3 regions of the Paenibacillus sp. P5_B5 genome follow, and region 3 is predicted to be linked to each of the others. Evidence: riboswitches for the same ligand, from Rfam matches in the RefSeq annotation. Region 3 holds a riboswitch; each other region holds the start of a gene.
The links. A riboswitch is a leader RNA that binds a small molecule or an ion and turns the genes downstream of it on or off. The one in region 3 is predicted to bind cobalamin.
Positions count from the first base shown of each region.

Region 1 (6,004 bases), on a different contig from region 3:
GGCTCAGTACATATATTTTCACTTGCCTATGTCGTTCTATTTTTTGTACTGATAATGGGAGGCATATAAGAGCGGTGAAGGCAGGAAATCAAGTCCCAGCGGTTGGTAAATTCAATAACGTAACTTAGGGCTGCCGACGATGGTAGCCTTTTTATAAATTTATTGGAAAATTAAAATTAATTGTTGCTTTACAGCGTAATTTGATTTACTATTCAGAGTAATAAGATATTTTATATTATAAGGAGGTTATTCAAATCGAAGATTTACAGCTCAATGTAGCTTTACTTCGGCGGCGTGTCCCCAATTTGACTACTGCAGCTAAAAATGTTGGTTTACGTCCAGCTACAGTATCTAATCTGTGTACAGGTAAAATACCAGTTGGACGCGCTGAGGTTCGAACTCTGGTCACACTTGCTTCAATTGCTGGATGTACTTTGGATGAATTAATTATTCGAGGAGGTAATTTGGGTATGATCGAAACGGGAATTAAAGTGTTAGATTTATTCGCACCTGTTGTAAGAGGGGGCACGATGGGTTTCGTTGCACGTCCAGGAATGGGCCAGCTAGTTTTACTTGCTGAGCTGTTCCGCAGAGTTAATCAACGTGGGTATGAAACCATCATGTGGGTTCCTGAAGCTGAAGCACTTGGTATTAGTGATGCTGTTGAGGAAGCAAGTATGGTTTGTTCGAGTCTAGAAGAAGTGATCGAGCAAATTTCGCGAATTAGGGAAGACAAGGATATTTTCTTGGGCGCGGATCGTTCGATTGTGCTATCGGGTGAATTACACACATTGCGCGAAAGAATCAATGAGCCTGGTGCAAGACCCGTAACCATTGCACTTGTTGATTGTATAGGTGAATCAGTCGATGAGCAGGCTCCATATGGTCCGCTTGACACCTTATGGAAACTGGATATGGATCTTGCGACTAGACAGTTTTATCCGGCTATAGATCCAATTACTTCTACTTCTGTCATACTCGAAGGTGCACAATTAGAAGCGTCTCATTTAACGATTCAGCAGCGTGCACGCAAATTAATGAGGCGTTATCGGGAGCTAAGATCCCTGGTTCAAGTACGCGGCCTAGATAAGCTCTCCGAAATGGATAAGGCTGTTTATGAACGTGGGGAAAGACTAGAAGCATACTTCACGCAGCCTTTTTATGTGGCAGAGCCTTTTACCAAAAAGCAAGGTGAGTGGTTATCCTTACAAGAGATATTAGATAGTGTGCAAGGTATACTAGATGGAGCAGTTGATCAGCTAGAACCTGCACAATTAATGTATATCGGTTCTATTACTAAATAACAGGTGAGTGATCGAATGACGATGAAAATTATTGATGCCCATATTCATTTATCTCGTATTGCCAGTTTTCAACAGACTGCGGATGAGAAATCATATGTAACTTATACTTCAGAAGGGCTCAAACGCGAATTTGATGCCAGTGGAGTTGTTCTCGGAATAGGTATGGGTGTAACGGAGCAGACGGATGGAGCTTTTCCTGACTCAGCTTCTCCTAATCCAATGCCACTTGATTTAGAAGAAGTATTGCCGGACTTTCTACTTGAGTGCGTGGGTATTAATCCAGATAGGCTCGTGAATGATCCAGGTGAGAAGCAGCTGCAAGCACTTGAGAAGGCATTACAAAGGTCGTCAACAGCAGGGATCAAGCTGTATGCGGGTTATTATCACTATTATGTGTATGATCCTATATATTCTCCTGTATACGAGCTAGCTGCGCAGTACAAGATGCCAGTCGTTATTCATACCGGCGATACTTATTCACCTCGTGGACTGTTGAAGTATTCACATCCACTTGCAGTCGACGAATTGGCAGTTGCATATCGCGATATTAATTTTATGATCTGTCATCTCGGTGATCCATGGGTGATGGAGGGCGGCGAAATCGTCTCGAAGAATGATAATGTATTCGCAGACATTTCTGGCTTACAAGTGGGTAACCAGCAGGTGTTCAACAGATTCCAGAATGAGCCTCTCTTTATGGATCATTTGCGTCGTGGCCTAGTATATGCAGATCGTTATGATAAAATCGTGTTCGGAACGGATTGGCCGCTTGCGCCAATTGATGTATATATTAATTTTGTTAAACAGCTAGTTCCGGAAGCCTATTGGGAAGATGTGTTCTACAACAATGCATTTCGCGTATTCCCGAAAGTGCAGGAACGATTAGGATAAACGGAGTGTGCAGGATAGCATTGACAAGTTTCAATATATTGATTTAATCTTATACGCATCAACTATATATTGTGGGAATAGGTGCTTTGAACAACAATGAGGTCAAAGCTTAAAAGGGAAGTTCGGATTAAACCGACGCGGTCCCGCCACTGTAGCAGACCATAAACATTAACACCATTAAATATGTGAACAAATTAGTTTTATTTGTAGACATAGCAGTTTTAGTGGTTGTTAGCATTCATGTCTGTTAGCCAGAAAACCTGCCTATTCTGACGACACTATTTAAGTAACCTACGAGCGATAGGGAAGTGTCAGAGGACATCATTTATAGGATGAATTCTGAAGACATTTCCACTTTTACTCTTAAAAGTGGAGATGTCTTTTATTGTGGAAGAGTAAGTGTGATAATTCACAATTGCATTCAAAGCTTTCTTATCGTTATGTAACTGATATTCATGTTTACGTCATATCTAAGAACTTACAGAAAGTAGGCTTGTCTAATGCATGTAATTAAACGAGATGGTACACGAGTTGAATTTGATCAATCACGGATCTTCAAAGCAATAGAGAAGGCGATGAATGAAACGGGTACTCTTGATCAAGAGCTATGTACAGTCATAGCGAATACGATTAAGGGTTATGCTGAAGCTAGTTCTATCGATATGTCTGTGGAACAAATCCAAGATAAAGTCGAAGAGGAGCTAATGGCTAGTAAGCGTAAAGATGTGGCGAAGAAATACATGCTCTATCGGCATAAACGGACGGAAGAAAGACTGAAACGGACGCAATTATATCAAATTGGGCAAAATATAGTTCACACTCTCGATTTGGATCTCGTACGAGAAAATGCGAACCTAAACGGTGAATCATTCTCTGGCAAAATGTCTAAATTCGGTTCCGAATTTGCAAAATGGTACGTCGGTTATGCGATCCCGCCTAGAGTTCAAGAAGAAATAAATCATAATCATCTCTATATACATGACATGGATCAATATATCCTAGGAACGACGAATTGTATTTTCATTCCGTTCGGTCAACTGCTGCGTGAAGGCTTTCATACAAGTAACGGTACGATTAGACCACCGCAATCGATTATGACGGCAGCAGCGCTAGTTACGATTATTTTTCAAAATCAACAAAACTCACAATACGGTGGTGTGAGTGCGAATATGATTGATCATGACTTGGCACCATTTGTAGCAAAGTCCTTTCGCAAGCATTTTAATAAAGGGATGCGTTATTTACAAGAGGGGCTAAGTGGTACGGATTGCAACAGTACCGATAAACACAGTACCGATAACCACAGTACCGATGATAGGCAAGTTGCTGAGGATAACATTCACATGGGTAATGAGTGGCTGCAAAGTGAGTATCCGAGAACTTACGACTTTGCGATGAACGAGACGGTAAATGAGACGTATCAATCAGCTGAAAGTATGATTCATAACTTGAATACAATGAGCAGTAGAGCAGGGGGCCAGATTCCTTTTAGCTCCGTAAACTATGGGACATGCACTTCACCAGAAGGGCGTCTCTTAATCTATGCATTATTAGACTCCACGATTAGAGGACTTGGTAATGGAGAAACACCGATTTTTCCTCAACAAATTTTTAAATGTAAGAAGGGGATTAATCAGCATCCGGAAGATCCGAATTATGATTTATTTATCAAGGCTGTGGAATGCTCGGCCAAGCGTCTATATCCTAATTTCGCCAATATTGATGCGCCATTTAATCTGCAATACTATCAAGAAGGAAATCCAGATACAGAGTTTGCAACAATGGGCTGTCGCACACGTAATATTAGCGATCGTTTTGGCTGGAACCATCTTTCTGGAAAAGGAAATTTATCATTTAACACCATTAACCTTGTTCGGTTAGGGTTAGAGAATGGGATAGCTACGGGTGAGCGGTTAGCCCCTGATGAAGCTGGATTTATGTCTTCACTTCACACAGCGATGGAAGCTGCGTTAGAAGGATTATTACATCGTTATGAGATTCAAGCTATGCAGCAGGCCAAAGCTTCTGATTTCATGATGAGGGAGGGTGTATGGAAGCAAGGGAAGACCTTGAAGCCGACAGATTCCGTAAGAGAATTAATTAAACATGGTTCATTGTCAATTGGGTTCATTGGACTTGCAGAGTGTATGAAAGCCATGTACGGTAAGCATCATGCTGAGGATCCAGCTATTCATGAGAAGGCAGTTGAGCTTATCCGAATCATGCGGGATCATTGTGATCGATGGTCGGAAGAATATGATCTGAATATCACCTTATTTGCGACACCAGCAGAAGGACTATCAGGTAAGTTTGTAAAGAAGGATAGTCATGAGCTTGGTTGTATACTAGGTGTAACGGATCGTGAATATTATACAAATTCATTCCATATTCCTGTTTATCATTCAATCTCTGCTGCACGTAAAATTGAGCTTGAAGCACCTTTTCATGAGTTATGTAATGCTGGCGCCATTTCTTACATCGAATTAGATGGTAATGCTCGTAACAATCTGGAGGCGTTCCGGAAAATTGTCCAATATGCATTAAGTAAAGATATTAGCTACTTTTCTGTAAATCATCCGATTGATCGATGCCCAGCATGTGGATATGAGGGCGTGATTGGTAGCTCATGTCCGCACTGTGGAGCACTTGAATCTGATCATAGCTTCAGCCGATTGAGGCGGGTAACTGGTTATTTAACGGGTTCTTATACAGAAAGATTTAATGCAGCAAAACAAGCTGAAGTTCGAGATCGGGTTAAGCATCTATGAATATATGCGGCTACTATCCAGAAAGCATTAATGAGGGAAGTGGCATTCGAGCAGTCATTTTTATAAGTGGATGCAAGCATTATTGCCCTGGTTGTTTTAATCCGGTAACATGGAATTTCAATCATGGTAAGCCATTTGATCAGAATGAGCAGAAGCGAATAATAGCAGATTGTCAAAGCAATCCTTTACTCGATGGGATAACCTTGTGCGGAGGCGATCCTTTCTTTTCTGCAGGTAAGCTACAGCCCTTCGTGGAAGAATACCGAGCTAGTTGCCCCAGTCATACGGTGTGGGCATATAGTGGATTTACTTACGATGAAATTATGTCGGATCCAGTAAAGCGCCATCTGCTTACATTATGCGATGTGTTAATCGACGGTAAATTTATTCTGGAACAACAAGACTTAACACTTGCGTTTCGCGGAAGCCGTAATCAGCGCATTATTGATGTCCAGGCAAGTTTAATAGCTGGAGAAGTAATTGAGATGTAGTTCTAATGTTATAAAATAAATTAGCTATGTAGTTTAAGGAGCATCCGCGTGAAGACAGAAAAAGAGAAAATGCTAAATAGTGAATTGTATGATGGTGCTGATCCACAGCTTGTCAAGGAACGAGAGCATGCCAGAAAATTAACGCGGCAATTTAATCAGACTTTAGAGACTGAACTAGATGAACGTCGCGATATATTGAATAACTTATTTGGCTCCATAGGAGAGAGGATATACATTGAACCAAGCTTTCGTTGTGACTACGGCTCCAACATATATATTGGCGATAATTTCTATGCGAACTTTGATTGTGTGATTCTGGATGTAGCTGAAGTCCGAATTGGAGCTAATTGCTTTTTAGCACCTGGAGTCCATATTTATACCGCTGGACATCCACTCGAACCAACCTTAAGAAACACCGGTTTAGAGTTTGGTAAGCCGATTACAATTGGAGATAATGTCTGGATTGGTGGAAGATCGGTCATTAATCCAGGTGTAACGATAGGTCATAATGTAGTTGTTGCCTCGGGGTCGGTCGTAACCAAGGATGTTC
Region 1 is NZ_JBFULK010000008.1:81,121-87,124, forward strand. Features, by position in the region: gene AC1DOK_RS12585 (hypothetical protein) at 1-69, shown strand, start outside; gene AC1DOK_RS12590 (ATP synthase beta subunit C-terminal domain-containing protein) at 255-1,304, shown strand; gene AC1DOK_RS12595 (amidohydrolase family protein) at 1,326-2,195, shown strand; cobalamin riboswitch at 2,258-2,477, shown strand; gene AC1DOK_RS12600 (anaerobic ribonucleoside triphosphate reductase) at 2,696-4,963, shown strand; gene nrdG (anaerobic ribonucleoside-triphosphate reductase activating protein) at 4,960-5,454, shown strand; gene AC1DOK_RS12610 (sugar O-acetyltransferase) at 5,503-6,004, shown strand, end outside.
Region 1: another riboswitch for cobalamin. It lies ahead of AC1DOK_RS12600 (anaerobic ribonucleoside triphosphate reductase); the one in region 3 lies ahead of AC1DOK_RS09125 (ABC transporter substrate-binding protein).

Region 2 (5,125 bases), on a different contig from region 3:
TATTGGCTAGCGCCTAAGGTGTGGGAGTACGGGAAGAAGCATCAGATTATTTCTCAGCCTGATTTTTATGTATCCAAATTTAAAAGTCGCGCTTTGGGTGTGTTTGTGGCTATTCTTGGGGCAGTAGCTCTCGTTCCTTACATTGTTATTCAGTTTAGGGGACTCGGGATTATTGTGTCAGAAGCATCTTATGGAGCAATTTCTCCAATAGTAGCTAGCTGTATCGGGACGATTGTGGTTACAATCTATGTGATGATCTCGGGTATTCATGGATCAGCTTGGACATCGGTTATTAAAGATTTTATGATCTTAATTGTGGTTGTTTTTCTAGGACTATACATACCTTTCCATTACTTTGGAGGCATACAGCCCATGTTTGAGGCTGTCCATACAGTGAAGCCAGAGCTCCTGACTTTAGCAGACCAGGGACTGAGTAGTTCATGGTTTATCTCAACCGTACTTATATCGGCAATCGGTTTTTATATTATGCCAACGACATTTATGGTTGTTTTATCTGCCAATAGCAGAAAGACTCTTGTTAAGAACACTATTAGCCTGCCACTGTATACACTTTTATTATTATTTGTCTTTTTTGTTGGATTTGCAGCTACTGTCCAAATTCCTGGTTTACAAGGGGCGGAGGGAGACCTGTCTCTCTTAAAATTAGCCATTGCAACCTTTGACCCATGGATAGTTGGTCTTATTGGCGCAGCAGGCTTGTTAACTGCATTAGTTCCGACTTCCATCATGTTAATGTCTGTAGCAATTGGATTAACCAAGAATGTATACAAAGTAATGGTTCCATCAGTGACAGATCAGAAGTTAACTCTTGTCTCGAAGCTGATCATTTTGATGCTTTCGGCAATCAGTCTCTATTTTACGATAACGGGTGGGGAAGCCCTAGCTATTCTTAATATTATGGCATACAGCTTAATTGTTCAGTTAGCGCCATCGCTTTATATGAGTGTAATGAATATGAAATACGTAAATATATATGGTGCATTCGCGGGAATGATTGTAGGCGTTCTTGTTGTGTTATATACGACCATTACAAATCAAACCATGGGAACAATGCTGCCTTCTGCTCCACAAGTTATTAAAGACTTAAATATCGGCATTATTGGACTTGTTATTAACCTCATCATCATGCTTCTTGTAAGTGCATTTACGAAGAAGTTAACGCAGAGGGATATAAGCGGAGACAAGCTCAACACTAATACAAGTATTTTGGATTAAAGGATTACAATTGATCTTATTTTGAGATAGCCGAGGGGGAATCAGGGTTACACTGCCTGTTCCTTCTCGGTTATTAGGCTTGGTGTGCTATTGACACAAGGATATAATTATTATATATTTACTTACAAAAAGTAACTAACGATTTCTCTATTATATAAAATAATGATTAAGGGTGATTCTAATAATGATGAATACAACACAATCCATACATCCAGCGATTGAAATTGGGCAAGTACATTTAAAGGTTAGCAATTTGGAGCGTTCGATTACCTTCTATAAAGAAGTGATTGGCTTCCAAATCCTCAAACAAGTGAATCGAACAGCAGAACTGTCTGTTGACGGTAAGAATGCTATTCTGGTACTAGAAGAAATTCCAAATGCAGTTGCGATGACAGGGAGAAGAAGAACTACAGGACTATATCACTTTGCAATTCTAGTGCCTAGCAGATTAGATTTAAGCTTATCTCTACGTAATTTACTGAAACACCAAATTGAAATAGGACAAGGGGACCACTTGGTTAGTGAAGCCCTCTATTTGAACGATCCTGATAAAATTGGAATCGAGATTTATGCGGATCGCCCGCGTGAGACTTGGGAGCTCGATCATAATAAACACATTAAGATGGCAACTGATCCAGTTGATATGCAAAGTCTATATGATGAAGGACATGGACATGTCTGGAGTGGACTTGCAGAAGGTACAACGATCGGACACGTTCATCTGCATGTAGCTGATTTGACAAGGGAGCATCAATTTTATTGCCAAATGCTTGGTTTTGATGTAGTTGCTCAAATGCCAAGTGCGCTATTCATTTCAGCAGGTGGTTATCATCACCATATTGGAATGAACACATGGGCAGGTGTTGGAGCACCTCCTGCGCCTGACAATGCGGTAGGTCTTAAATACTATACAATTGTGATTCCGAATCAAGGTGAGCTTGATCGTATCCTGCAGAATCTTCAAGATGCACATATTCCGCTTACAAAGCAAGATGGAGATATTCTAGTTCAGGATTATTCCAATAATAATATCTTACTAGTGAATCAATTTCATAACTGATCTAAATGGATAAATTGAAACTATATATAGACAAATTAAACCGTTTTGATCTATATATACTCCCGATTGAAGCAGCTAAAGGTATTATGAAATTAATTCATTTCAAAAGAAATAAGCCTTTCATCCAATTTTATTATATAATTGAATGTATGCAGAAATAATGCATCTATCAACTATCGGGTCAGAGCCATAAAAGGAGATTTCGACGACAGATGATTATTGTTAAAGGTTTAGCGAAAAAGTTCGGAAATACCAATGTTTTGTCAGGTGTTGATTTTTCAGCCTATGCTGGTGATTTCATCGTTGTGCTCGGTTCAAGTGGAAGTGGTAAGAGCACGCTTTTCCGTTGTTTAGCACTACGTGAGAACTGGGATGAAGGCGAATTAATTTATAATGGGAATAATGTCGATCGAACATCATGGAAGGTCAAGCTCAAAATGCGCCGTGAATGGGCCTTCTTAGAAGAAAAACCACATTTGAACAAGAGTCGTACGGCACTTAAGAATGTGATAAGTGGACGTTTCTTAATGACTCCATTATGGAAGCTGTTAGGTGTAGAAGAGAAGTTCGATGCCATTGATATGCTCGAAAAAGTAGGTTTGCAGAAAAAAGCACATATGAAGCTTGAAAAGCTTAGTGGTGGGGAGCAACAACGTGTTGCGATGGCCAAAGCTCTTGTTCAGGGAGCTAAAGTGTTAGTTGCTGATGATCCGGTTAAGGGACTAGAGCCTGAATCTGCCAAACGTGTACTTGAGGATTTGAAGAAATTATGCGAGACACAAAATATTACTGTTATTTGTGCTTTACCACAAATCGAACTTGCCGAAAAATATGCTACACGCATTCTTGGCATAGCAGACGGGAAGATCGCAGTTAATGTAAGTGGAAGACGTCTAACCCAGCGAGAAAAAGATCAACTTATATAAATTCTTATATGAGAAAAACACTTGCATTTCGTCGAAATAATGGTTATGCTACTAAATAACGCGATATCTAGTATTGTGTATCGGGAATGACCACTAGATATAGACTAATTGAATAATAAGAGAATTAGGTGTCGTAACGAACTAATAGGGAATTTGGTGAGAATCCAGAGCTGTCCCCGCAACTGTAAGTGCTGATGAAATGAACATGCCACTGTATAAGCACGTTATTATGGCGACTTATATGGGAAGGGTTCGTTTAAGATGAAGCACAAGCCAGTAGACCTGCCTATTCTCTTGGTTTCATGTCTTCGGGGGATAAGAAGTTGAAACGACGCTATGACAGGTAAGTTCTGTTTCCTGCGCTTGTTTATGTGCGTCGTTTTTGGTAATTATCCCATCTCTTTCGGAGATGGGTTTTTGACGTGTGTCAAGCGTTAGATAGTAGAGCAGATGTGTAAGCCAAGGAGTGACAACATGCTAATTGCATTCGATTCAAAAACAGGAAACGTTAAGCGATTCGTTCAGAAGCTTGATATGGAATGTCTTCAGATCACAGCGGATTGCGTAGTTGATCAACCCTTTATTCTAGTTACATATACAACAGGTTTCGGACAAGCCCCACAAGCAACACTCAATTTCTTAGCAGCCAATGGACATTTGCTTCAAGGCGTAGTTTCGAGTGGCAATATGAATTGGGGGGCCAGATATGGACTTGCGGGTGACCATATAGCAGATATGTATGGAGTCCCGTTACTGATGAAGTTCGAGCTAAGTGGAACTAACAAAGATGTCATGCAATTTAAACAGGAGGTTAGTCAATTTGTCTACGCAAATCGCAAAATGGATACAGCTTAATAATGAAATTATGGTACAAAAGAATGGTAGCTTTCAGTTTGATAAGGACCGGGAAGCAGCAAGAAGTTATTTTGTAGACTATGTAAATCAAAATACAGTTTTCTTTCATAATTTAGAGGAGAAAATTGGCTATTTACTAGAGCATCAATATTATGAGAAAGCCGTGTTTGATCAATATGCTTTTGCAGATATTAAGAAATTATATGAGTATTTGTATGCGAAGAAATTCAGATTCCCATCCTTCATGAGCGCATTTAAGTTCTACAATAATTACGCAATGTTGACTGATGATGGCACGAAGGTATTAGAGAGATATGAAGATCGTATTGCAGTAGTCTCTTTATTCCTAGGTAAAGGCGATATGGATAAAGCAATGAAATATGCAGATATCCTGATTTCGCAAGAGTATCAGCCAGCGACACCTACGTTCCTGAATGCAGGGAAGAAAAGACGCGGCGAGCTCGTTAGCTGTTTCCTACTAGAAGTTAACGATTCTATGAATTCGATTGGTTTTGCTATTAATTCTGCTTTACAGCTTAGTAAAATAGGCGGCGGTGTCAGCCTGAATTTAAGCAAAATTCGTGCCGCTGATGAACAAATTAAAGGCTTAGATGGCAAAGCAAGTGGCGTATTGCCAGTTATGAAGCTATTTGAAGATGCATTCTCATATGCGAATCAATTAGGTCAAAGAGATGGTAGCGGCGTTGTTTATCTGAACATTTTCCATGCAGATATTCAAGAGTTCCTAGATACCAAGAAGATTAATAGTGATGAGAAAACTAGGATCAAGACACTTTCACTTGGCGTTGTTGCTCCGAATAAATTCTTTGAATTAGTTGAGAAAGATAAGGATATGTACTTATTCTATCCGCTGACTGTTTATAAAGAATACGGTAAGCATTTGGATGATATGGATATTTCGGAAATGTATGATGAGCTTGTGAACAATCCGAATGTTCGTAAGAAGAAGCTAGTTGCAAGAGACCTAATTTTGAAAATAGCTCAGACCCAGATGGAGTCTGGTTACCCATACATCATGTTTGTAGAC
Region 2 is NZ_JBFULK010000008.1:87,839-92,963, forward strand. Features, by position in the region: gene AC1DOK_RS12620 (sodium:solute symporter family protein) at 1-1,236, shown strand, start outside; gene AC1DOK_RS12625 (VOC family protein) at 1,421-2,296, shown strand; gene AC1DOK_RS12630 (ATP-binding cassette domain-containing protein) at 2,509-3,222, shown strand; cobalamin riboswitch at 3,331-3,526, shown strand; gene nrdI (class Ib ribonucleoside-diphosphate reductase assembly flavoprotein NrdI) at 3,697-4,077, shown strand; gene nrdE (class 1b ribonucleoside-diphosphate reductase subunit alpha) at 4,010-5,125, shown strand, end outside.
Region 2: another riboswitch for cobalamin. It lies ahead of nrdI (class Ib ribonucleoside-diphosphate reductase assembly flavoprotein NrdI); the one in region 3 lies ahead of AC1DOK_RS09125 (ABC transporter substrate-binding protein).

Region 3 (11,933 bases):
CTACCTACAATATAGCCTGTATATTTACGTGCATCTTGCATGTTACCTGCACGTATAGGGTTAAGAACACGATAAGCTGCTTGCTTCAAGCCTTTGATCGCAATTGTAGAAGCAATGAACCATACACTTGCTACATACCCTAAACAAGGATGTATCCAAGTCGTGATTGCAATAATTCCCCATAGAATTGCAAAGCTAAGTAGTGTGGTGGAAACAGTGAGCACAGCACCACACCATAGCTTGATGTTAGGACTTAACTCTGCACGCTTAATATCATTAGACGTCAAAAGCCGCTTCTCTAGAAAGCTAATCCAGCGACCGATCAGAATGACCGGGTGTGTGGGCCACTTCGGATCGCCGATACATAAATCTAAGAGAATGGCGGCTATTACAATCCATATGATTTCTTGTAACGAATAGAAAAGCATTAGTTTCGCTCACTTTCGTCCAGCTTGTACGCTATGCTTTTTAGCTCAATCGGAATTCCTGCGGTTACGAGGAAAACTTGCGAGCATATCGCTGCGAGCGTCTGGTTTAAGCGACCGGCAAGATCACGGAATTGCCGGCCAAGTGGGGTGACGGGTACGATGCCGTCACCCACCTCGTTCGTGACGAGGATGAGCGGATATGGATAGGCCGATACGGCCTCTGCCAAATCCGCGATCTGCGCCGTCACGAGGGCCACTGCCTCCGGCTCGTTCTCATGCCGGAGCAATTGGTTGGACAGCCACAAGGTGAGGCAGTCCACTAACACTACCGCCCGCTCCGCGCTGGCGGATGTCGCATCAGTAGTGGAATCCGTAACAGCGCTGGACACCACATTCATAGTCGGTGTCGCGACTACCGAGGATTCCCCGCTACTGGCAAGCTCGCGCAGCAGCTTGGATAGCTCATAAGGCTCCTCCCGTGTCACCCACGAGAATGTGCCGCTGGTGCGCTGCTCTTGATGCAAAGAGACGCGTTCGCGCATCTCTTCATCATAAATTTGTGCTGTAGCAATATACAGCCCGGAGTCTCCTAGCCTAGCTGCTAACCGCTCGGCAAACCCACTTTTGCCGCTGCGCGCTCCCCCTGTCACCAAAATAGCCATTTATATCAACACTCCTTACAGCTTACTGGGTACACATTATCTTAAGGCTCTATTTCTATCATACAGCTTTATTCTACAGCTTGTTTACTAATTCTCTAGACTACAGGTAAAGATCTATTCTTCATAAAATCTATACTTGATAAATTCTACACTTGATCACTCGTTACTCTAGCACTTTGGAAGGTAGCCATTTCACGCATTATTTTGCCTGCAGCATCGATTAAAGTAAAGGCTAATGCAGCACCGGTCCCTTCACCTAATCTCATATCCATTTGAAGCATCGGAGATAGGTTGATTGCTTCTAGCATTCGACGGTGTGCTTGTTCCATGGACAAATGTGAGCCAATCATATAATCAACAGATAAAGGAGCCATTTTACTAGCAATTAATGCAGCCGCCGATGAGATAAATCCATCGATCACTACAGGGCAACGATTGGCTGCTGCGCCCAGTATAACACCAACTAATCCTGCGATTTCAAGTCCCCCAACTTTAGCCAGTACATCAAGTGGATCTTTCCCATTTGGCTGATTGACTTCAAGTGACTGAGCAATCACGTTAAGCTTATGCTGCATTCGCGCATCATCAATTCCAGTACCACGTCCGACCGCTTCTTCAGGTGACAATCCAGTAAGTGCACATAATATTGCTGAACTTGCTGTGGTATTTCCAATTCCCATTTCACCAGTTGCAAACAACGTAACCCCTTGCTGTACCATTTCATTGACCAGTTCAGCACCTACCATAATGGCGCGTTCGGCTTCATCATAGCTCATTGCAGCACCTTTAGTCATATTAGCTGTACCTTTACGTACCTTGCGTGATATGAGCTTAGGATGCTCTAGTTCCGCATTCACACCAATATCAACACATACGACATCAGCACCTGCATGACGTGCCAGCACATTAACTGCTGCACCACCGCTTAAGAAGTTTAATACCATCTGAGGTGTTACCTCTGCTGGAAATGCACTAATGCCTTCCTCGCATACCCCATGATCTGCCGCCATAACAATGACTGCCTTTTTCGTGAACGATGGTTTAAGCTCTCCTGTAATTCCTGCAACCTGCTTGGCGATTGACTCTAGTTTACCTAGACTGCCTGGAGGTTTGGTTAGAGAATCCAAATACTGCGCTGCTTCGTCTATTTTACTATTATGAAGTGATTCAATACGAGTAATCATCTTGTGTAATGCTGTCATCATAGTCACACTCTTTCGTAAAAATAGATTTTTGCCTTACCTTATAAGCTTACGATATTTTGTTAATTTTCTTAGACTGTCCATATACTCCCCTCAGGCTGTAGTAGTATTTGGGGCACACCACTAACAGGATGAGATAAAACAATGGGTTCAGTACCATACACTTGCTTAATTAGATCAGTAGTAATGATTTCTGCAGGTGTTCCATCTGCAACGATCTGCCCGTCACTCATCATTAATAAACGAGTACAATATTGTGCTGCCAAATTCAAATCATGTAATACAGCAACGACTGTAAGACCACACTCAACCTGCCATTTGAGGATGTAATCCATCATTTGAATTTGATAAGCAATATCGAGGTAAGTTGTCGGTTCATCAAGCAGTAATAACAAAGGCTCTTGGGCCATCACTCTACCTAGTGCGACACGTTGTCTTTGACCTCCGCTTAAAATATCTACTCTGCGTTCAGCAATTTCACTCAACTTCAACCGTTCTAATATGGCATCTACTAATTGATAACCATTATTCGAGTCATCACCTAACCAGCTTTGAAATGGGTATCGACCCATTTCTACAATTTCTCTTGTGGTAAATCCAAGCGCTGGAAGCGCATCTTGCTCAAGTACAGCAAGCCATTTAGCTAATACCTTACGTGGGTAATCTCGAACAGACTTTCCTCTAAGCTCAACACTTCCGTTATCCGCATGCTCAACGCCTGAAATCATCCGTAACAAGGTCGATTTCCCACTTCCGTTGGGTCCGATGAGGCCAATAAATTCACCCTGCTCTACGGTTAAATTGACATCATGCAAGACAACTTTAGTGTCATATGCTTTGGAAATATGATTTAACTTAATCATGATCCGAGCCTCCTTGTTCACGAGAATAGATGAAAAGATATAGCGTTCAAACTACTGATACGTTCTTCTTTACATGTGAGATACTTTCTTCTGTTTATGTAATAAATACGCAAAGAACGGAGCACCGATAAAAGCGGTAACAACACCAAGTGGTATTTCTGTAGGCGCAAGCGCTGTTCTAGCCAAAGTATCTGCCCACAGAACATAGATCCCCCCACCAAGAGCAGATAGTGGGATAAGTAAGCGATAATCAGGACCAACGATAAGACGAAGTAAATGGGGAACAATTAGCCCTACAAATCCAATGACTCCCGCTACCGATACTGCAGCCGCTGTAAGCAAAGTAGCTACGCATAGAACAATCAACTTCGTGCGTTCAACATGAACTCCAAGATGTGCAGCTTGTCTTTCGCCAAGTGCGAACAAATTCAAAGCCCTCGCATATCCAATGAGGATAACGAGTCCGATCAATAAATAAGGGCCGATCACTAGTGAATATTCCCATCCACGCATCGATAGCGATCCCATGAGCCAGAACATAATTTCATTAACCGTTTGTTTGGACATGGCTACGAGGAACGATACTATTGCTCCAAAGAAGGCTTGCATCACAACCCCAGAAAGAATTAAGGTTTCCTTCCTTATCTGACCATTCTCTTGCGCAAGCTTCAACACAATCCACAGTGTCATGATGCCAGTAGTAAAAGCTACAACCGGAATTGTCCACTGCCCAAACAATGCATATTCAAGACCAAAATAGATAAGCACTGCAGCTCCAACTGATGATCCAGACGCTACTCCTAGCGTATACGGGTCGGCAAGTGGATTGCGAAGGACACCCTGAAAAGCTGCCCCTGCTAATGCTAATGAAGCACCGACAAGCATGCCGAGCATCACACGTGGCATACGAACATTCATAATAATTTGCTCAGCAGATGCATCCCAATCAGGCATAAACCAATCCCCTATAAACGGAAGATGACTCCCAATTATTCTGAGAATATGATTAGGTGATACATAGCTTGCTCCAACAAATATCGCTATAAAAACAGTAAGAAGCAGGAGCAGAACCCCTGCTCCTCCCCATAGTAGTAGCTTACGTTTCATAGGCTATTTCACCAAGTCAGGATACAATGCTTTGGCAACTTCTAATAGTCCATCTGTAACTCGTGGACCTGGTCTACTTAAACTGTTCACATCAAGCCCAAAAATTTGGTTGTTTACAATAGCATCCATCTTACTCCAGCTAGCGCGTTCACGGATAAGTGTTTCTAAAGGCTTCTTGCTTTTATCATCGATAATCCCACTTGCATATAGAATAACTTGCGGATTTTGCTTCACGATCAATTCTTCATTCATTTGTGCCCAGCCAGTGATATCCATCTCAGCTGCAACGTTCACACCACCAGCAATTGTGATCAGTTCATTCATGAACTCACCTTTACCAACTGTCCAACCAGGTGAGAACTCAAGAAGCACTTTCTTTTTAGCTTCTGGTTTAACATCCTTTACAGCTTTCTGCACTTTATCAATATCCTGTTTCATTTTGGCAACAATCTGCTTAGCAGGCTCATTAGCATCAGTAATTTGACCATAAAGTAAGATGTTGTTCATAACATCGTCCAATGTCTTAGGCTCTACTTTAAAAATCTGAATACCGACTTTGCGAAGCTCTTCAACAGTTGCTTCTTTCATCGACACACCCGTAAATACGATATCTGGTTTAGCAGCAATTAGAGCCTCAACCGTTGGTTTCACGATACTACCCATCTTAGGCTTTGTCTTTGCAGCTTCAGGATAATCATCATAATCAGATACACCCACAATCTTATCCCCTAAACCAAGCGCGAATAAAGATTCTGTCTCAGCTGGCGATACAGAGACAATACGCTCTGGTGCCTTATCAAATGTAAATTCTTTACCTGTAACATCCTTAACTGTTAGTGGAAACTGTGTTTTCGCCTCTGTTTTAGCTTCTGGTGTAGCAGTTGGAGCTACTGTTGCAGCTGCTGGCGTTGTTGTAGGTGCAGCTTCCTTACCACCACATGCCGTTAATACGATAACTAATGCCATCGTTAATAACGATAATAATAACTTGCTTTTTTTCACTTGTTTGTTCATCGCTTCTTCCCCCTTATGTATTAGAGCAAGACTGCTTGATTAAGAAGTACCAAACGAAATCCCCTCCATTCATATAGAACAGAGGGGACGATAAATACGGAAGATAGTGGCTAAGTCAAAAGCTTGGATTCCGTGTTTAGCGATAGTCCTCTCCTCGAAGGATTTCGTTGTTTAAACAGATAGGCAGGTTTCCTGACTTACTGGTATTCACACGCTATACTTCGCCTTCCCGTTATCAAACAGTGGCTTAGCAAAAGAAACGATTTTACCGTCTTTTAAAGACGGATGCGTTTCTTAAGGTGATACATAGAATTTATAATGCAAAAGCTATAAATTCTATATCACTGAAGTTAGCTTCCAGTTACAGTGGCGGGACCGTGCTGGATTTTCACCAGCTTCCCTTTTAACCTTGCATATCAAATGAACGATATACGAAGGCACCTATCCGTTATAGGTATTTAGTTAATAATGCCGTTCAAGCGTTTTGCTTCATGTAAATTATATGCGTACTTCATTAATATTACAAGACGAACACTTCAAATATGCTATGATTGAACCATAACATACTGGCCATACTGCCTATTTATTCAACTAAATATTCGGTTATTTAATTACTTCTATTGATCTCCTCCCAGATGTACTAGGTTATTTGTTCATCTTCATCGGACTATCTCATTTACAAAAAATAGACCATCGTTTTACAATTGGTAAATGGGCATCATTCATTCTGTGAAATGTTTATGGTATATGGCATCTATGCTGGAACCCGATCAATCGTGGCACAAAAGCAAGTACAATGATAAACGAAACCTGAAGGAGATACATCCCCACATATAAAAGGACTGACAACATGTCAGCCCTCTTCTTTACTATTCATATATTCTACAATCTTCAAATCAAGTTCCATACTAATCTCGATAACCCGCTCTGAAGTCATTTTCTGTCCATCAAGAACTAGTCGCTCCAACCGTAAACGCAAATCGTGAATTTGTTCTTCTAAATCTCGTTGAGAGGAGATGTGCATCGTCTTCTTAAGTAGCCAACGCTTCTTACTTACAGAATCATTGATGAGCCACTGATTAGAAGCCTGTGGAAGCTGATATTCCATAAAGGTCATATGTCCATCTTCCTCTCTCCGACTTATTTAGTATAAATATACCATTTTATTTAAGCCTTGAAAATAGTAAATTCGTCACAATTTGCCAATTACTTTTCCAATTCTATCTAAGGCCTCAGTTAACTGTGAGACTGAAGTTGCATACGAACAGCGAATAAAGCCTTCTCCTCCTAGACCAAATACATCACCTGGGACTGCAGCAACTCTCCCCTCTGTAAGTAATAACCTAGCAAACTCATCAGAAGAAAGTCCTGTAGACCGGATAGACGGGAACGCATAGAATGCACCTTGCGGCTCGTGACACTCTAGACCGATCTCACGGAAGCCCTTGACTACAAGTCTGCGTCTCTGATTGTAAGCTTCCACCATTCGATCCTTATCTTCAAGTCCATTCCTAAGTGCTTCAATTGCAGCGATTTGGCCCATAATAGGCGCACACATGACGGTGTACTGATGGATTTTGAGCATTTCGCTAATCAAATCGGGATGCCCGCAAGCATACCCCATTCTCCACCCAGTCATGGCAAATGCTTTAGAAAAACCAGAAACTAGTATTGTACGATCAGCCATTCCAGGCATAGCAGCAAAAGAGACATGCTTTTGATCATACGTTAGCTCAGCATATATTTCGTCAGATATAACGATTAAGTCATGTTCTTCGACTATCCGTGCAATTGGCTCCCAATCCTCATAGGTCATTATTCCACCTGTTGGATTACTTGGATAGCAAAGAATTAATAGCTTGGATCGTGGGGTAATTGCTGCCTTGAGTCTCTCAGGAGTCAATTTAAAGTTCTCCTCTGCAGATGTCTCGATTCCAACCGACTTACCACCACTAATCGTTACAATGGGAGAATAAGAAATATAACATGGCTCAGGTACTAGAACCTCATCACCTGGCTGGATCAGTGTACGAAGCGCAAGATCAATCGCTTCTGATCCACCTACGGTTACGAGAACTTCGTTCGTTGGTTCATATTTAAGATCGAATTGTGTATATAAATACTCGGCAATTGCTTCACGTAGTTCTGGCAATCCTGAATTTGGTGTGTATTGTGTCTTGCCACGTTCGAGTGAATATACAGCAGCTTCGCGAACATGCCACGGAGTAACGAAATCCGGTTCACCAACACCAAGAGAAATAATATCCTTGGAGCCTGCTGCCAAATCAAAAAACCTCCGAATACCTGACGGTGGAATATCACGAACGAGTGGTGATATGTAGTTTTTCATTGATTGACGCTTGCTTGCGGTCTGGTTAATGTTCATCATTCAACATCCTTCACGGAGTGATTGGCAGACGATGATCATCCTCATGATCTTCGAAGATGATGCCATCCTGCTTATACTTCTTTAAAATAAAATGTGTCTTTGTCGATAATACACGATCAAGAGGTGAGAGCTTATTGGAAACGAACGAAGCAACATCCTGCAAGGATTTTCCTTCAATTTCAACAAGTAAATCATAGGCTCCTGACATTAAATAAACTGACTTCACTTCTGGATATAAATAGATCCGCTCCGCAATCGCATCAAACCCGTGACCACGTTCTGGAGTTATTTGTACTTCAATTAAGGCTGTTACTGTTTCACTAACAAACTTACTCCAATTAACAACAGTCGCATATTTAACAATCACATTCTCTTCTTCAAGCTCTTTGATCGTCTGTGCTACCTGCTCTTCTGACTCGCCTAACATCGTTGCAATCAGATCGCTACTACGACGGGCATCCTCTTTGAGAAGGTCAAGAATTTTTAACTTCCTCGCGTCCATCTTAAGTCCCCCAGTCAATTGTTATTCGTTCAAGTCAAGATAATAATCATTAGATAACATAATACAACGGTTCGTCATTCAAATCCACAATAAATGTAACGAAAGCATGTGAAAAGAAGTCTCACAGAAATAACATCCTGTTAGACTTCTTGATGGTATCCTTAATCCTATTGTAATAATCTCAATAAATCTTGTTCGCTAAGAGGTCTACTGAATAAATATCCCTGTACATAGTTCGATCCGCACTCTTCTAAATATTGAAGCTGTTCTTTGGTTTCTACACCTTCAGCAACAACATCCAGTTTCAACTTATGAACAAGAGAGATAATCGACCCAACGATTGTTTTCTCAATTGATTCCTTGTTTAATCCCTCTATGAACGATTTATCAATTTTCAGACTGTCTAGAGGCAAAATCTTCAAGTAATTTAAAGAAGAATATCCAGTCCCAAAATCATCAAGTGAAATCCTGATACCTAAATCACGAATTTCATTCAGCACTGAAATGGTTGCAAGAGAATCGATCATGACATTCTCCGTAATTTCAAGTTCGAGAAATTGAGGTTCGAGTGAAGATTCTTCCAGAATCTTTTTTAATAGACTAGGAAAATCCTTCTGTCTAAGCTGAATGGGCGATATATTAACACCGATTATCATTTTGGGGAATCCAAGATCCTGCCACTCTTTGTTCTTCTCGCATGCCTTGCGAAGCACCCACTCACCAATCGGTATAATTAATCCCGTCTCTTCGGCTACTCCAATGAAATCTAATGGAGCAATAAATCCAAGTTTCGGGTTATTCCAGCGAATAAGCACTTCTATTCCCCGAATTGTCGTTCTGCTTGTATCATATTGTGGCTGATAATGCAGAACAAATTCATCATTCTCAAGAGCGGAGCGAAGACCATTCTCAATTTGAATTCGTTGTAGCATTTCTTCTTTCATCGCTGCATTAAAAACCTGTATATTGTTTTTTCTAAGCATTTTAGCCTTATTAAGCGCTGTATCCGCATTACTTATCAACTCATACACAGTTATACCATCATATGGATATACAGAAATTCCAAAGCTTGCAGTAAGTACTATTTTATGATTATTAATGTCCCAAGGAGTGGAAAACATGTCATGCAGTCGATCAGCAATTTCAATAATTTCGCTTGCTTGGATAGGATCAAGCAATACTGCAAATGTATTCCCTCCAATTCGATAAACACTCCCGTTCTCACTAACGAGTGCACTTATAGAAAAAGCCATATATTGTAACAGTTCATCACCGAAAGTATGACCTAAGGTATCATTTATTTTCTTAAAATCATCCAAATTCAATAAAATCAGGGCCGATGTTCTATCCCCTACCAATGGTTCAGATATGATTCGATCCAATGTTTTAAGTAGATGAGTTCGATTAGGCAAGCCCGTTAACAAATCAAAATAAGCCAACTTATAAATATGTTGTTCATATTCTTTAATTTCACTAATATCTCGGCAAGTTCCTGTAGCTCCAATAAGAATCCCATTCTCTTCATATAGCGGGTAAATCCGGCAATCGAATGTTTTGTCCAAACTTGAATTCTGATGTTCTTTTACAACGACTTGGCCTGTATCATAAGCTTGATTCAGTAGATCCATCCACTCTTTTCTGAAATCCCCCATGAAGGTCAAATCGTGAAGACTTTTGCCTACGATCTCATTCTCGTTCAATTTAAAAGCTTTGCATAATGTATTATTAACTGCCGTAAAACAATATTTCATATCAAAACTAAATATATAGTCCAAAGAATTATCAACTAAATTACGATACTTTTCTTCACTAACCTGAAGTGCATCATGAGTCACTGTCAATTCTTGGACATAACGTTCATTATATCGCCTGATCTTGGCCTCTTGCAGCTCTCGTCTAATCACTTCACCAATATGTATTAAGTTATTCTTAAGAACATAATCATTGCAGCCAAGTCGCATCACTTCAACAGCGTGTTCTTCACCGATTTTGTCTGACACGAGAATGAATGGGATATTCGGATCTACTTCGTTTCGAATAATCAGCGCTTCGACCGAATTGAAATTAGGTAGCATATGGTCAGAAATGATAATATCCCATTCATGAGCATCCATCGCACTCTTCATTTCTTCCTTTGTTTCTACTCGTTGCAGTTGAAGCTCATAACCATATTTCTCCAAATGATAAACAACTAAATCCATATCATCAAGACTATCTTCAATTATTAAAACTCTTACCATCTAGTTTGATGCCCCCTTCAATTGGGCTTTTTCGACTATCGTAAAATAAAATATTGTATCTTCGTTGACTTCACTTTTCACCCATATTTCCCCATACAATTTCTTCCTCACCCTCATTCACAACAAGAACACGATTCGTTAAATTATTTTTTTAAAATACGTATAGTTAATTCAACTGAAAGCGGTTTACATGATTTTGATTATACTATTCTATTATATAAAACGTACTCAATATTCGCCAATTTTCTGAAAATATTTTGAATTTTCTACACAAAAAGAAACGGTTTCACCGTCTTTAAAAGACGGATGTGTTTCTTAAGGTAATACTTAGAATTTATGATTTGAAAGTTATAAATTCTATATCACTAATAAAAGGATACCTAACAAGGTATCCCTTCAAACTACAGCAAATCTTTACTTTACAATCTCTTTACTTAGCCGCTCGATCATAGTTGAACGATCTTTATCAGACAGCACATGCTCAATTCTAAAGCACGAAGGACAAATATATACATTCATCGTGAACGGAGCTCCCAAGAAAGCTTGATCTAACACATTCGGTATATGTGATGTGAATTCTGTACTTATAACGTTTCTTTGACCCGTTAACAAGAGCAGCTCGCGGCAGCTTAGGCATTCAGGTGCTTCTTCTTGCTCATCAATACATTGTTGTACCGTTTCACTATAAATATCTCTATGATTTAAATCCTCATCATCCCAAATGTCATCTGAGTCCACTAGTACTTCTTTAGGAGCAATCACATCATCTTCATCTAATAGATCATCATCCTGATCATTAGCCCCTATTTGAACACTACGATAATTACCTAATTCATTAAAGCAATGAGGACATGATTCCTCCGGTCCAAACTCCTCGTCCCACACGATCTCTGTGAGACACCATGGACACATAACTTCCTTCTGTTCTTCCATTACAATTCCTCCTGATTATAAAGTCTATATGAGTCTCTTACGTATTATTCATCACATAGATAACGCCAACTACTATAAACCCAATTGCTACCAAGAATAACGTTCCCCATAAATATTTCATCTAGACAGCGTTCCTTTCTAAGGGTTCTTAGTTGACGCAAGCTCCAATTACAAACGAGATAGAAACCGAAATAATAAGCGATAGTAAGCCTACTGCTCGATTATCCTTTCGGATCTCATCATCAATATTAAAATAAGGTGTCAAAAATTCAAATATAAAGTAGGAAACAAGAAGTAGTATAAAGCCGATTGCAGACCAAATCAATGTTTGAATGAGTGTATCATTATGCTTGATAGTAAAATGAATCACATTGCAAATCCCGAATATCTTACCGCCAGTAGCCATTGCTACAGAAACGTTACCTGCCTTAATCTCAGCCCAATCATCATACTTCGTTACGAACTCGAAGATGGTTAAGAATACAATTAAGGCTAGCACGGCTACTGAAAACATGGCTAATGCAAATAAGTAGGGATTATCAAAAATCATATGTGTATCCACCATCGCGAATGCCTCACCCCTCTAAGGTAAT
Region 3 is NZ_JBFULK010000005.1:281,165-293,097, reverse strand. Features, by position in the region: gene cbiB (adenosylcobinamide-phosphate synthase CbiB) at 1-428, opposite strand, end outside; gene AC1DOK_RS09145 (bifunctional adenosylcobinamide kinase/adenosylcobinamide-phosphate guanylyltransferase) at 428-1,090, opposite strand; gene cobT (nicotinate-nucleotide--dimethylbenzimidazole phosphoribosyltransferase) at 1,237-2,292, opposite strand; gene AC1DOK_RS09135 (ABC transporter ATP-binding protein) at 2,364-3,155, opposite strand; gene AC1DOK_RS09130 (FecCD family ABC transporter permease) at 3,225-4,262, opposite strand; gene AC1DOK_RS09125 (ABC transporter substrate-binding protein) at 4,266-5,276, opposite strand; cobalamin riboswitch at 5,442-5,736, opposite strand; gene AC1DOK_RS09120 (aspartyl-phosphate phosphatase Spo0E family protein) at 6,130-6,393, opposite strand; gene AC1DOK_RS09115 (aminotransferase class I/II-fold pyridoxal phosphate-dependent enzyme) at 6,469-7,662, opposite strand; gene AC1DOK_RS09110 (Lrp/AsnC family transcriptional regulator) at 7,676-8,167, opposite strand; gene AC1DOK_RS09105 (sensor domain-containing protein) at 8,335-10,407, opposite strand; gene AC1DOK_RS09100 (hypothetical protein) at 10,822-11,340, opposite strand; gene AC1DOK_RS09095 (DUF350 domain-containing protein) at 11,489-11,905, opposite strand.